One region of the Sporosarcina sp. GTC18466 genome, then DNA from elsewhere that is predicted to be linked to it. Evidence: predicted binding sites of a transcription regulator. Region 1 holds the regulator's gene; the other holds the start of a gene.
What was found. The regulator LexA, encoded in region 1, represses DNA repair genes until DNA is damaged. The targets are predictions, from matches to a motif close to CGAACATATGTTCG.

Region 1 (7,864 bases):
CATGTCGGAACATATCGGGCGCTATGAAGATTTCATGGGGTTCATGTCAGATAATGGATATGCAGTATCCGGTCATGATCACCGAGGTCACGGAAAGACATCCGAGCTTAGCGGAAAGCTCGGTCATTTTGGAAATGAAGCGGACTTTGAAACAATTGTTGAAGATGCGCATCAGGTCATTGAATATTACCAATGCACTTTGAAAAACGCGCCCCTATTCCTGCTTGGCCACAGCATGGGATCCTTTGCTGCCCGCAGGTACGTTCAGCTGTATCCGGGCGATACTAGCCGTCTCCTTCTTCTAGGCACGGGCGGAGACCCTGGGCTCAGCCGGTCGGTTGGAACTATAATCGCCAAGGCGCGAGCCAAAACATCTGGCCTTGACGAGCCGGATCCGCTGCTGAATGCACTCATCTTCGGATCTTACGCCAAATCGGTGGAACATCCACAAACGCCTTTCGATTGGCTTTCAAGGGACAAGAAAGCTGTAAGTCATTATATGGAGGATCCGCTTTGCGGCGCGGTGCCAACAACAAAGTTCTTTCTTGATCTGTTTGAAGGATTGAAGCGGATTAATGAACAGGACGAGATCGAGAATGTGAGGAAGGACTTGCCGATTCTTTTTATGTCAGGAAGCGAAGATCCTGTCGGCGGCAAAGGAAAAGGAGTCTTCCAAGCGGCTGGACAATATGAGAAGGCGGGAGTCAACAACGTGACTGTCATGCTCTATGAAGGCGGCCGGCATGAGATCCTTCACGAGATTAATCAAAAAGAAGTGTATGAGGACATATTGAAATGGATGGGACAAATATGAAGGACCAATACCCGGTCATAGCGATTGTCGGGCCGACCGCATCAGGAAAAACAGCGTTAAGCGTAAGCCTGGCCAAAAGGCTTGATGGAGAAGTGATTAATGGCGACTCCATGCAAGTATATAGAGGGCTGGACATCGGGACGGCTAAAATCACGGCCGACGAAATGGATGGAGTCCCTCACCATCTGTTTGACTGCAAAGACCCGGGAGACGCCTACTCAGTCGCTGCATACCAGCAAGACGTCAGATGGTGGATCGAGGATATCCGCTCCCGAGGAAAGACGCCGATCATAGCGGGAGGGACAGGGATGTATATCCAGTCTGTGCTGTTCGATTACCGGTTCACAGATGAAGCCGCGGATGAAACGGTCCGTAAGTTCCTGGAGAAAGAGGCTGAACGGGTGGGGGCGGATGTTCTATATGAGAGACTCAGAACAGCAGATCCGGATAGTGCCAGCAAGATCCACCCGAATAATGTGCGCAGGGTTATCCGGGCCCTCGAGATCATCGAAGTGACCGGTAAGACAAAGGTGGAACATGAGCAGGGAAAAGGCAGATCCGTCCTTTATCCACATCTTTTAATTGGCTTGACGATGCCGCGGGATGTCCTCTATGGAAGGATTGACAGCCGTGTCGATTCAATGATCGAAAATGGACTGATCGAGGAGGCGAAGGGCCTTTGGCTGAAAAAACTGCCCCCTGGTTCACAAGCTGTACAGGCAATCGGCTACAAAGAACTGTTTTCATATTTTGAAGGCGAGTTGGATCTTTCCGAGGCAATCAATCAAATTAAAAAGAACACTCGCCATTACGCAAAGCGGCAGCTGACCTATTTACGGAATAAGATGGATGTCCGATGGTTCGACGCACTTAGCAGCAAGGAAGAAATGATTAGCGGAATTTTGCCGTTATTGAAGGATTTCACCCAGCCCGCATCGAATAATGTAAGCGAGGCAAAAGAAAAATAGAAGCGGAGGATGGGAGAATGGCACAAGGGAACATGCAAGATGTTTTTTTGAACTCATTGCGAAAGAACAATACGTTTGTGACAGTATTTTTGACGAACGGATTTCAGCTGAAAGGGCTGATCAAATCGTACGACAATTATACGGTATTGCTTGAATCGGACACCAAGCAACAGTTGATTTACAAACACGCCATTTCAACATATGTACCGAATAAGCCGGTTATTTTAAAAGACGAGGAATAATTGTAAGAGAGCAGGCAAATGCGCCTGCTTTTTTCTTTTTCCGATCAGAAATGACTGGTACTATAGAAGATGGACGGTTAGAAATACTCGATCATCCGAAGAATTAAGGAATGAGGCAAACGATTATGATTGAACCGATCAACGAAACAGAATGGGCACGAGCGGCTGCAGCAGAAGAGCAAATTGCCGGGCATATAAAAGAAGTGGAGCGGATCGCTTTCGAAAACCAGCGGAAAGTGCTGGCTGCATTCAGAAACAATATGGTAAGCGATTTTCATTTGACTGGAACGACAGGATACGGTTACGACGATAGCGGACGTGATGTGCTGGAGAAGGTGTATGCCGACGTATTCGGTACGGAAGCGTGTTTAGTGAGGAACCAGATCATTTCGGGAACGCACGCCATCTCCATCAGTCTTTTCGGCGTTTTGCGGCCAGGCGATGAGCTGCTTTATATAACAGGAAAACCTTATGATACACTTGAGTCGATTGTTTCAGGAAAAGGGAAGGATACAGGATCCCTGGAGGACTTCGGCATTGGGTATGAACATGTAGAACTGAAAGAAGACGGAACCGTCGATTTCGATGAAGTGGAGAAAAAAATAGGTCCGCGGACAAAGATGATCGCAATCCAACGATCGAAAGGCTATTCGGACAGGCCATCCTTCCGAATCAGCGAAATCGAGGAAATGGTGAATTTCGTCAAGAAGATCAATCCCGGCTTGATTGTATTTGTCGATAATTGTTATGGCGAATTCGTTGAATTGCAAGAACCAACTGAAATAGGAGCGGATTTGATGGCAGGATCTCTCATCAAAAATCCCGGGGGCGGACTTGCAAAAACCGGCGGCTATATAGCGGGAAGAGAAGATTTGATTGAAAAATGTGCTTATCGCATGACCTCCCCGGGTATTGGAGCGGAAGCCGGAGCGTCGCTGGATACGCTGCTGGACATGTATCAAGGATTCTTCCTTGCTCCTCACGTCGTTAGCCAAGCTGTAAAAGGTGCACTTTTCACCTCTGCATTCCTAGAAAGCTATGGATTTGATACAGCTCCGCATTACAGCGTGAAACGGACAGATCTTATTCAGTCCGTCAGTTTCAAAACAGCTGATCAAATGATCGCTTTTTGCAGAACAATCCAGGAAAATTCACCGATCAATGCCCACTACGCTCCAGAGCCATCTTATATGCCGGGTTATACAGATGATGTGATCATGGCAGCTGGTACATTCATACAAGGTTCCAGCATTGAACTGACCGCAGACGGGCCGATCAGGCCGCCATATCGTGCTTATATACAGGGCGGTTTGACATATGAGCATGTGAAAGCTGCGATTATCGCCTCCGTCAGCAAGTTGACTTCGGAACGACTGATTGATTGATTGATGAAAAAAGACTGTCTATGGCAATTTGGCCAAGACAGTCTTTTTTCTGGTTTAATGGATATGTCTATAGACGCCGATCACTTTTCCAAGTATGGAAACATTGTTGACGATGATCGGTTCCATGGAAGAGTTTTCTGGCTGCAGGCGGAAATAGTCTTTTTCTTTAAAGAAGCGTTTGACAGTCGCCTCATCCTCTTCTGTCATAGCGACGACGATCTCCCCGTTGCTCGCAGTCTGTGTCTGCTTGACGACTACATAATCACCGTTTAAAATGCCAGCCTCGATCATACTGTTGCCTACAATTTCAAGCATGAACAGTTGTTCATCAGAAGTGCCGTAGGACTCTGGCAGCGGGAAATATTCCTCTATATTTTCAATGGCGGTGATCGGCAGGCCGGCAGTTACCTTACCGACGAGCGGCACATGCAGGACACCCGGCTTAAGTGCATCCAGGCCCTCCGGATCCAGAATCTCAATTGCTCTCGGCTTCGTCGGGTCCCTGCGGATGAACCCTTTGCTTTCAAGTCTGGCCAGATGGCCGTGGACAGTGGAACTCGAAGCGAGTCCTACAGCCTCCCCGATTTCCCGGACGGATGGCGGATACCCTTTCATCCGCACCTCATCTTTGATGAATGTCAATATGTCCTGCTGCCTTTTTGATATCTTCTTCACTCGTCCCACCCCTTCAAAAATAGTATCGGTACATGCCCCGAATGGATTTAATTACAATAAGTATAACAGGTGTTCGGCTATAAAGCAAACAAAGGTTCGAAAAATCCGTTGACATGTGTAATATGGTGTCCTATAATGGGAACAAGTATTCCGAACAAACATTCTTACGGAGGGGATTCGAATGACTTTCTTGAAAAAATACATATATGTGCTCATCCTCGTGGTGTCCAGCACTTGTTTCACGCTAATCGGTATAAGCAAACATACAGAAAGCGATACATATGAAGAAATAACTGTGACGGAAGGAGATTCGCTATGGCAGCTGGCAATCGACCTTTATGGCAATGAGAGGCCGGGAAGATGGGTACAGGAAATGATGGTGATGAACAGCCTGGATTCCTCGGTCATCAAACCTGGAGACCGTCTGAAAGTGCCTGCTTCCACATCTTCGTTTAACAATATGGGTAATATGGAACTGGCGGGTGAAGGAAAATGAGCGCTGGCAGCTGCGTTCTGTACTGCCGGGTCAGTACGGAAAAAAACGAACAGGAACTTTCTCTTGTGAGGCAGGAGGAGGAATTGCGGCACCTTGCCGCGTCACTCGGTTACGAAGTGGCGGAGCATTTCAGTGACAGGCACAGTGGATACGATATCGAGAGAGAAGGGCTTCTTGGCCTGCTCGACTTCATTCGTGATGAGGAAATCGATGCCGTCCTGATCCAGGATGAAACTAGGCTTGGCCGGGGGAATGCGAGGGTCGCGATCCTCCATTTGCTTGCGAAGAGCGGAACTGCGGTCATATCAAACCATGACAATGGTCCGCTCGCCCTCAATGAGATGGATACTATGCTCCTGGAAATCCTGGCGATTGTGGAAGAGTACCAGCGGAAAATACATAACGCCAAGATAAGGCGCGGCATGAAACGGGCGATCCGGGAAGGGTACAGGCCGGAAGAGAACTTGCGCAATAAGGGGAATGCAGAGGGCCGGGAAAGGCTGGATGTCCCGATTGATGAAATTGTTGCGCTCAGAAGCAAGGGGCTGACTTTCGAGGAAATTGCGAGCGTGCTCAAAGGGCTCGGACATTCGATCAGCAAAGCGACGGTCCACCGCCGTTATAAAGAGTTTGAGATGGAGCAGGAAGGCTGAATGGTTGCCCTTCCTGCCCTTTTTGTATACATTTTATTGTAACGGAACCCTTATGGAATAGGAGCCGGGACAAGCAACAAGCAGATCAGGAGGAATACTGTCCATGTTATCAGCGGATAAAATCAAACGAATCAATGAACTATCCAAAAAGTCGAAAACGGTCGGATTGACAACGGAAGAGGCGAAGGAACAAACAGCGCTGCGAAAGGAATATCTTGAAACGTTCCGGACGTCGATGCGCGATACGATTGAAAATGTAAAAGTGATCGATCCTGAAGGTAATGACGTCACACCTGAGAAAGTGAAGAACGCACGCAACCGGAAATTCTTAAGCTGAACCGGGGACAATTTGTAATTCCGCCCCGGATTGTCTACACTATAGTAGAATGGAGCTTTTTCAGCAAGTACATGTTTGATTCGGGAAAGGATGTAGACAATGACTGAACAGATCGATCAATTAGCCATTAATACGATTAGGACGCTTTCAATCGATGCGATTGAAAAAGCGAACTCCGGGCATCCAGGTTTGCCGATGGGCGCTGCCCCTATGGCTTATACACTTTGGACAAAACATATGAGACATAATCCGTCGAACCCGAAATGGTTCAACCGTGACAGGTTTGTGTTATCTGCCGGGCATGGTTCCATGCTTCTATATAGCCTGTTGCACCTAAGCGGCTATGGTTTGACGATGGATGATATCAAGAACTTCCGCCAATGGGGCTCAAAAACCCCGGGTCATCCTGAATACGGCCATACGGCAGGCGTGGAAGCGACAACAGGACCACTTGGCCAAGGAATCGGCATGGCGGTGGGTATGGCGATGGCGGAAAAGCATCTCTCCGCTACTTACAATAAACCTGGCTTCGATGTGGTCGACCATTATACGTACGCTGTGTGCGGCGATGGCGATTTGATGGAAGGCGTAGCTGCCGAAGCGATCTCCCTTGCTGGCCATCTCCAGTTGAATAAATTGATTGTCCTTTATGACAGCAATGATATTTCTCTTGATGGCGATCTGGATATGTCGTTCACTGAAAACGTGAAAAAACGTTTTGAATCATACGGCTGGAATTATATCCGCGTAGAGGACGGAAATAATGTCGGCCTGATCTCCGAAGCGATCGAGCAGGCAAAAGGGAATACCGGTGGTCCGACAATGATAGAAGTGAAAACGGTCATCGGGTATGGTTCGCCGAATAAGTCTGGTAAATCGGACGTCCATGGAGCGCCGCTCGGCGAAGATGAAATGAAACTTACGAAAGAATATTACAAGTGGACATACGAGGAAGATTTCCATGTTCCAGATGGTGTCTATGAAACTTTCAAGGAAGCGACAGATGAGCTTGGCGTGAAAAACGAGCAGAAGTGGAACGATCTCTTCGAAAGATACTCTGCTGAGCATGCTGATCTTGCCAGCCAGCTGAAAGCTGCCATCATTCAGGAAGTCCCTCAAGACGTGAAAGACGGATTGCCGGTTTATGAAGCGGGTAAATCAGTCGCAACACGTTCCGCTTCTGGTGATGCAATCAATGCGATTGCGAAAGCCCTTCCGTCCTTCTTCGGGGGAAGCGCTGACCTTGCCGGTTCCAATAAGACGATGATCAAAGAAGCAGGTGATTTTCTGCCGGGCGACTTTACCGGTCGTAATATCTGGTTCGGAGTACGTGAATTCGCAATGGGAGCTGCGCTGAACGGCATGGCGCTGCATGGCGGTCTTCATGTGTTCGGCGGTACGTTCTTCGTCTTCAGTGATTATGTGCGGCCTGCAGTCCGTCTGTCAGCTCTTATGGGGACGCCGGTAACCTATGTCTTCACACATGACAGCATCGCTGTTGGAGAAGACGGACCGACACATGAACCTGTCGAACATCTTGCATCATTCCGTGCGATGCCAGGACTTACTGTAATTCGGCCGGCAGACGGAAATGAAACATCCGCAGCTTGGAATATTGCAGTGACATCAAAAGACAGACCGACTATGCTTGTCCTGTCACGTCAAAACTTGCCGGTTCTCGAGAAGACCCATGAACTCGCTGAAGATGGCGTGAAAAAAGGGGCTTATGTCGTATCGCCTGCCTCTAAGGGAACACCAGATGCCATCCTGATTGCCACAGGTTCCGAAGTTTCGCTCGCCGTAGATTCCCAAAAGGCATTGAAGGAACAGGGGATTGACGCTTCTGTTGTCTCTATGCCGTCATGGGATCTATTTGAACAGCAGGATGCTGGCTATAAAGAGACAGTCCTGCCGAAAGCAGTGAAAAAACGGCTCGCAATCGAAATGGGAGCTTCACTCGGCTGGCATAAGTATGTCGGTGATGAAGGGGAAGTACTTGCGATTGATACGTTCGGCGCAAGCGCACCTGGTGAGATTGTCATGGAGCAATACGGATTTACAACAGAAAATGTAGTCAATAAAGTGAAAGAGCTGATCGGATGACCGGCAGCCGGCAGATGACCTACTGTTCTGCCGGCTTTTTCTTTTGTTTGGCTCCCAGGCAAGCGGGGTAGAGAATAAATATTGATATTTTAGAAAAAGTTCATTAGAAATTCTATTCCGACAATATTAGTCGTTTTCCATTACAAGAACTGACACGTTTTTCAGCAGGTTTACGGTAGGATGGAGAAAAG
Region 2 (7,864 bases), 150 kb from region 1:
ACCAGAAGGTTCGGAAACCGGGAAGGCAGCACGGTCGGTTCCGGTTCGGTGTCATCAAAGTTCGGAATGAAATCCACGGTGTGCTTTCCGATATCGCGGAGCATTTCTCCTGCGATCGCGGAGAGCCTGGCCTCTGTATACCGCATAGCGGCGGCCGGGTCGCCGTCGACCGAGCCGTTATTGCCATGCATTTCCACCATGAGATGCCGCAGCTTCCAGTCCTGGCTCATCCGGACCATCGCATCGTACACGGACGTATCGCCATGCGGATGATAGTTGCCGATGACGTTACCGACCGTTTTCGCTGATTTCCGGAATGCTTTATCATGTGTATTGCCTTCATGGAACATTGCATATAAGATCCGCCGCTGCACCGGTTTAAGCCCGTCTCGGGCATCCGGCAGCGCGCGGTCCTGGATGATATATTTACTGTACCGTCCAAAACGGTCGCCGATCACTTCCTCGAGCGGAAGGTCTTGCAAACGTTCAGTCGCTGTCATTCAGAGTCCCCCTCATGAAGAAATTCATTCTCCAAGATGCTTTCGTCTTCCATGCCGAAATCGACGTTGCTTTCGATCCAGCGCCTGCGCGGCTCCACTTTATCACCCATGAGCGTCGTGACGCGCCGTTCGCTCTGCGTCGCATCCTCGATCGTGACGCGGATGAGCGTCCGTGATTCAGGATTCATCGTCGTATCCCACAGCTGGTCGGCGTTCATCTCACCAAGACCTTTATAACGCTGAAGCACATATCCTTTGCCGACTTTCTTGATCGCCGAATCGAGATCACTTTCTGTCCAGGCATACTCGATCTTCTCATTCTTGCCAGTCCCCCTGGACACTTTGTAGAGCGGCGGCAAGGCGATGTATACATGGCCCGCTTCGATCAGCGGCTTCATGTAACGGTAGAAGAACGTAAGGAGGAGCACCTGGATATGGGCGCCGTCCGTGTCGGCATCCGTCATGATGATCACTTTATCGTATGCGATATCTTCAATGTTGAAGTCAGCACCGACGCCGCCACCGATTGCATGGATGATCGTATTGATCTCCTCGTTTTTCATGATGTCCTCAAGCTTCGCCTTTTCGGTATTGATGACTTTTCCTCGAAGCGGCAAAATAGCCTGGAACGTCCGGTCTCGTCCTTGCTTTGCCGAACCGCCGGCCGAATCACCTTCTACGAGGTACAGTTCGTTCTTCGAAGCGTTCCGGGACTGGGCAGGCGTCAATTTGCCCGAAAGCAGCGTATCGGATTTTTTGCGTTTTTTTCCGGTCCTCGCGTCTTCCCGCGCTTTCCGTGCGGCTTCCCTCGCCTGCTGGGCACGGACCGCTTTGCGGATCAGATTTGCGCTCAGCTCCGCGTTCTCCTCCAGGAAGTACAAGAGCTGCTGGGAAATGATGCTGTCAGTCGCCGTACGTGCTTCGCTCGTCCCAAGTTTGCCTTTTGTCTGGCCCTCGAATTGAAGGATCTCCTCCGGTATACGTACGGAGACGACCGCAGCAATCCCTTCCCGGACATCAGAACCGTCCAGATTCTTGTCTTTATCCTTTAAGAGGCCGGTCTTCCGTGCATACTCATTGAAGACGCGCGTCATTGCCGTCTTAGCGCCTGTTTCATGTGTCCCGCCGTCTTTCGTTCGGACATTATTGACAAATGAAAGGATTGTCTCTGAATAGCCGTCGCTGAACTGGAAAGCGAATTCGACTTCGATGCCTTCAGCAACGCCTTCCAGATAAGCGACTTCATGCAAGACATCTTTTTCTTCATTGAGATATGATACGAACGCTTTGATGCCTGTTTCATAATGAAAAACTTCCTGTTTTTCAGGTTCTTCCTCTGAAAGAATTATTTTAAGCCCCTTCAGAAGGAACGCAGATTCACGCAGCCGTTCCGCAAGGGTATCGTACTGATATTTGATTGTAGAGAAGATCTCCGGGTCAGGTTTGAAGTGGATGAGTGTCCCTTTCTCTCTCGTGGTTCCGATCTCTTCGAGCGTCGTGGCAGGCTTTCCGCCGTCCACGAACCGCTGGCGGAATTTCTTGCCGTCCCTGAAAATGGTCACTTCCAGCCATTCGGACAGCGCATTGACGACAGAAGCGCCGACTCCATGCAAGCCGCCGCTCGTCTTATAGCCGCCTTGGCCGAATTTACCGCCGGCGTGAAGGACAGTGAAGATGACTTCCGTTGTCGGCTTTCCCATTTTATGCATCCCGGTCGGCATGCCGCGTCCGTAGTCGCGGACACTGACGCTGCCGTCCTTATGGAGTGTGACGTCAATTTCATGTCCGAAGCCTGCAAGCGCTTCATCGACCGCGTTATCAACAATTTCATAGACGAGATGATGCAGACCGCGTGAATCCGTCGACCCGATATACATGCCGGGACGTTTCCGGACCGCGTCTAAGCCTTCGAGTACGCTGATCGCATCGTCGTCATACATATACGTTTCTTTTGTCTTTGCCAAATTGCAACCCCCATCAAACGGATGTTCTCTTTTTACTTATCGTATCGCTTCCCGGAAAGCTTGTCAAATCAACGTTCCCGTAAGCTCGCCCATTAATTGTATAGAACAAACCGGCTTTATGCAATCGGATGATGGAAGAATCCCCCGTTCGCTGTGAAATGGCATTGTCCCGCTTAAACGGTTCTGCTACACTTACAATAACGCAAAACAATAAAGGGGATACGCTATGAAAATTGCAATTTTGCTAGGGTTGGCTTATTTGCTGGGCTCCATCCCTTCTGCACTTTGGATCGGGAAACTCTTTTATAAGATGGATATCCGCCAGCATGGCAGCGGGAATCTTGGTGCGACGAACACATTCCGTGTGCTCGGCAAAAAGGCCGGCATCGCAGTTACGCTCATGGATATTCTGAAAGGAACTGCGGCGGTCCTGTTATGTTCGCTTCCCTACTTCCAAGATGCGGGCATCCAGCCGCTCGTCGTCGGTTTCTTTGCTGTTCTTGGCCATATCTTCCCCATCTTCGCCAATTTTAAAGGCGGCAAGGCTGTCGCAACATCAGGCGGCGTTCTATTAGGCTATCATTGGCCAGTATTTTTACTCGTTTTACTCACATTCCTGCTCGCCTTGAAGCTGACAAAGATCGTATCGCTGTCGTCCATGATCGTCGCTGTAGTCGGCGTCATTTATGGGGCTGTCTTTTTTGCCGTCACTGGAGACTTCTATCTTCTTCTTATAATAGGTCTGATGGGGATTTTCATTTTCTACAGGCACCGGGCAAACATAGCCAGGATCAAAGCCGGAACCGAGCCAAAAGTGAAGTGGCTGTAATACAATAAGGCAAAGTGAAAGGTGGTGCTCCTGGATGAAAATCGTATTATCAGACGAGGCGCTTGACTGGTTCCGTGACGAAATGGATGCTAGAGCAGGTGATCATATCAAGTTTTTCGCCAGATACGGCGGTGCGAGCCCGCTCCATGAAGGTTTTTCCCTCGGTGTCATGAAAGAAGAGCCGGATGAAGCGGTCGTCCGGACGGAAAAAGACGGAATTGATTTCTATGTGGAGCAGCGGGATGTATGGTTTTTTGCAGGCCATGACTTGCACGTGAACTTTGACCCTGTGCTTCATGAATTGACGTATTCATACGAAAAGGCATGAGCCCATATTAGTCGGTGCATTTAATTTCCAATGCATGGAATGTAATACAACTGTAATGAAGCGGACGAGCCCCTTTACAAAGGGATTCGCCCGCTTCCTGCTTGATCGAGGAAATAATTCCCTTGTCGAACCGGAATTTTTCTATGGTACGGTAATGTCGTCAACAAAACAGACGACTGGGAGGAAGTTTTCATGAAGAAACAAGTTTGGACAGCAGCCCTTGCTGCCGCGTGCTGCGTCAGTGCAATCACCGTACCGGCTTTTCCGGCTGATCATGCTTCTGCCGCTGTGAATACTCAATCTGTCACTAGTGCAGACGCTAAAGCGGATCAATTGATCCAGACGGCAAAAAGCCTGATCGGCAAAGCGACATACAGCAATACTGAATACAAGGATACGTACCCATATAAATTCTCTTGCGCTTCTTTCCTTATGTATGTGTTCGAGAAAAACGGTGTCGATCTTGCCACGTATAATGAGGATTTCATGATACAGCAAGGAACGCCTGTTGCAAAAGGACAGTGGAAGAAAGGCGATCTGCTATTCTTCAAAGCGAAAAAAACCGGAACGGATCCGGATCATGTCGTCATGTATATCGGCGATAATAAGGTTATCCAGATGGCCGATCCAAAGCAGAATATCGTCATAACGGATATGGCAAGCAAACCGTATTACAGTGAAAACTACGTAGGTGCACGGCGGGTCATCCCCGCGCTATTACCGTCGAATAAGACGTTCGGAGACAGGATCGTTTCGAGTGCATTTGAGCTGAAGAGCAAAGCGACAATTGGAAATGTGACAAATGCCGCAGCTTCCCGCTTCACAAACACTTCGTTCATCAACCAGGTTTTCAGTGAAAACGGATCCAACCTTGGCGCATCTGACCTGAAGTCTCTAATGGCGAAAGGCACAACGGTTTCCCGCGCCCAAATGCAAAAAGGGGATCTAGTCTTTTTCAACAGCTCGACAGGTTCCAAGACTCCTAGCCTGGCTGCCATTTATGCAGGAGAACACCGGCTGATTGTTCCGTCATCAGGCAAAGTGCAGTCACGCGTCATGCTTGTCGACTATTATGACAATCATTTCATCACAGCAAAACGGTTAGGAAGCCAATCAGCTTCTTCACCTTCAGGCCAAGCTGGCAAACCTGTCGTGAAGCCATCTACAGAATCCGCGTCAAGCGGCGCTTCAATCGCTTCCTACGCGTCTTCTCTCGCGGGACATGCAAAGTTCGGCTATACGTACAGCGAAGGTTCGCTTACATTCACACCGGCCGGTTTTACGTATTTCGTATACAAAAAACACGGCATCGACTTGTCGACGAAACTTGCCGCGCAGCAAGCGAAAAAAGGGATTGCGGTCTCCAGGACATCACTTCAAGAAGGCGATCTGCTGCTGTTCTCTTCTGATGATAAAGGCAAGAATATTACGCGGACCGGCATATATGCAGGCAATAACAGATTCATCACCCTACGGGAAACCGGGGTTAAGTCGGAGAGCATGCTGTCGGCATGGGCAAAAGCAAACTTTGTCTCTGCCCGTCGCATCAAGTAATCAAGTGGAGGCAACGGCCTCCACTTTTTTTCATTCTCTCAGCTTCTTTGCGACATCGATCAGCCCTTTGCTGGACATCGGGCCTTTGATTAGAATGATTGTGTCTTTATCTAACTTTCCGGCAATCAGCTCTCGGACACGGTCCGCATTCGGGAGCATGCGGATATCTGCCATACTGCCGCTCGTTTTAGCCTGTCTTGCGATTTCAGCCGCCTTGCTGCCTACTGTGATCAGCATGTCGATCTGGTGGGAGGCAATCAGCTCACCGACTTCCTGATGATATTTCTTTTCATACGCCCCGAGACGGTTGATGTCGCCGACGACAAAAATGACTTTCTTCCCTTTTCCGATTTCTCCTACTACACGGAGGGCCGATTCGATAGATGTCGGATTGATTGTCCAGGTATCATCGATGATTGTGCATCCCCCGACTCCTCTAATCACTTGCAGATGCCTTTCCGGATTGCGGAACGTGGCTAGGCGCATGATTCCGTCTTCGATTGAATATCCCATCTCGCTGATTGCGGCAAGGGCAGCCAGTGCATTTGCCACTTGATGTTCGCCGAAACCTGGTACAAAAGCGGAATAGGTCCTGCCTTCATGGATCAAAGAAAAGGCCATGCCATCTGCTGTATAGCGGATATCGGATCCTTTGAATTCGCATGATTCATGGATACCGAAACGGATGATCCTCTTCCCTTTGAACGGAGCTAGCGACACTTTTTTCGTGTTTTCATCGTCGGCGTTCAAGATAAGTGTCCCACCGGGAGCGATGCCGCCGACTATTTCGCCTTTTGCACGGATATACCCTTGCAGGTTGCCGCACCCGTCCAGGTGATGGACACCGATATTGGTCAAGATTCCGATTGTCGGTTTGTAGATCAGGCACTGGTGTTTGATATTGCCGGTATTTCCGAGCCCATGCTCAAATACAGCCGCATCGGTCTTCTTGTCTATTTGCAGTAAGTATGGAAAGGAGCGTCGCGGCTCATTTTTGCTGCTCTCTGAGGCTGCGACTTTATTATCTTTTTCCAGCATATGTCTGATCATTTCCTTCACAGTCGTCTTGCCGCACGTGCCTGTCACAGTAGCGACAGGAATCGAGAACAGGCCGCGATAATAATCGATAAAGGCCCAATACGCCTGTACCAGGCTAGGTACACGGACAACCGTGATGCCGCTCCGTTTCTCGATCATCTCTTCAGCCAGATCAGTGATGACAAGCGACGGTGCTTTCTTCTCTAGACTTCCCCAGTCCACTTCAGTGCTTTTGTTGATAAAAAGCAATGTGTGTGTCCGCCTGTGTTCCTGTCGGCCGTAATAGACAGCATGATGGATCCTGAAATTTTCGTTTCCGTGAACAAGGATTCCGCCCAGTGATTTGCGCACGGTCTGTACATGTATCGGTTGCATCAGTTCTACCTCCCCTCTTTCGCAAGCCGGGTGCGCCTGCGCAGGATCTTTTCGTATATGTCACGGTCAGGCAAAGAACGGAACATGGAAATGTCAGGCATGAAGTTCCCTTCCAGGATGAACACGCTTCCGCACTGGGTGACGGCTATGTCAAAACCGATCAGATCCGGCTCGGGAAGTTCCTTTTCAAGCTGCCTGGAAGCAGTGATGCACAATCTTCCGATCCGGTCTTTTAATGAGGTCACGGACAGATGGGAAACCGTGGACTGGGCAAGGGCTTCTTCAAAAGAGAGCAGACGTTTTGCAACATTGGTGACAAAGAAGCGGTCTGCCGCTACTTTTGCGATTGATCCTGCCTGTACCCATCCGGACGGGGTCTTATGCATGAGTATGCGCAGATCGAACGGACTGCCATCGACTTCCGCAAGCCGTAACTTTCTCTGCACAATGTATGGCTTCCCTGCCATATACCGATCGGCGATCAGATCGTATGCTTCGTCGAATGAAAAGCAGAAATGCTCTTCATCCCAGCAGCGGACTTCATAATGTTCAGCTCCCCGCTTGATCAGCTCAATGATGCCTCTTCCTTCCTGGCCAACGCATGGTTTTAGAATGATTTCCCGGTATGCCTGAAGAAAAGAGGCTGCCTGTTTCCTCGTGCAATAGTCGGTCTCAGGCAAGTAAGGCAGGAGCCGGGTCCGCTCTTTTAATAGCAGATACTGAGTCCATTTGCTGTTGCGGAAATGCAATCGTTTGTTCTTTATCCGGATCTGCCTGTAACCGCCATGCAAGATGGTGAAGGTGACGGTGCGGCAATGGGGGAATCGCTTCACAGCAAGCGCCGCTTCTTCTCGCAGATAGGCGTTGACTGCAGACAGGCGTAGACGAGTAAAGATATCTCCTATTTTGGATAGTCTTCCGCCGGTGATTGAGGCAATCTTCCAAATCCCTTGTTCTTTTCCTTTCCGCATAGTGACGATGCGCTCCGCCTCATCTTTTCCTGTCCGGTGCCAGTCGAAATTCCAACCCATTCCGTCACCTCCCCTGTTTTCTTTTCCCCTGCCTTACATGCAGCCTAGCGCGACGACCGATCCTTGTTTGACATATGCAGGACCGAGCTGATCAAAAAAGCCGATAATCTCAAATTCCGTAACAATATCCGCCTTTTCTCCCGATGGAAGATCACTGAAGATTGCATGGAATGGATAGGTGGCGCCATTCACAACTCCCTCGCCGCGGATGCTGATGTGGCATCTATTGTTATTACCTTCACAAG

Region 2: the regulator LexA is predicted to act here: its motif matches at 2,479-2,492, upstream of parE (DNA topoisomerase IV subunit B).

The regions. Positions count from the first base shown of each region.
Region 1 covers NZ_AP044037.1:275,675-283,538, forward strand. The annotation lists gene ACZ5FK_RS01330 (alpha/beta fold hydrolase) at 1-814, shown strand, start outside; gene miaA (tRNA (adenosine(37)-N6)-dimethylallyltransferase MiaA) at 811-1,782, shown strand; gene hfq (RNA chaperone Hfq) at 1,800-2,024, shown strand; gene ACZ5FK_RS01345 (methionine gamma-lyase family protein) at 2,150-3,409, shown strand; gene lexA (transcriptional repressor LexA) at 3,464-4,084, opposite strand; gene yneA (cell division suppressor protein YneA) at 4,266-4,580, shown strand; gene ACZ5FK_RS01360 (YneB family resolvase-like protein) at 4,577-5,233, shown strand; gene ACZ5FK_RS01365 (DUF896 domain-containing protein) at 5,337-5,570, shown strand; gene tkt (transketolase) at 5,670-7,673, shown strand.
Region 2 covers NZ_AP044037.1:425,072-432,935, reverse strand. The annotation lists gene parC (DNA topoisomerase IV subunit A) at 1-500, opposite strand, end outside; gene parE (DNA topoisomerase IV subunit B) at 497-2,440, opposite strand; gene plsY (glycerol-3-phosphate 1-O-acyltransferase PlsY) at 2,691-3,293, shown strand; gene ACZ5FK_RS02150 (HesB/YadR/YfhF family protein) at 3,328-3,621, shown strand; gene ACZ5FK_RS02145 (NlpC/P60 family protein) at 3,814-5,175, shown strand; gene ACZ5FK_RS02140 (Mur ligase family protein) at 5,206-6,588, opposite strand; gene ACZ5FK_RS02135 (YheC/YheD family protein) at 6,594-7,619, opposite strand; gene ACZ5FK_RS02130 (hypothetical protein) at 7,653-7,864, opposite strand, start outside.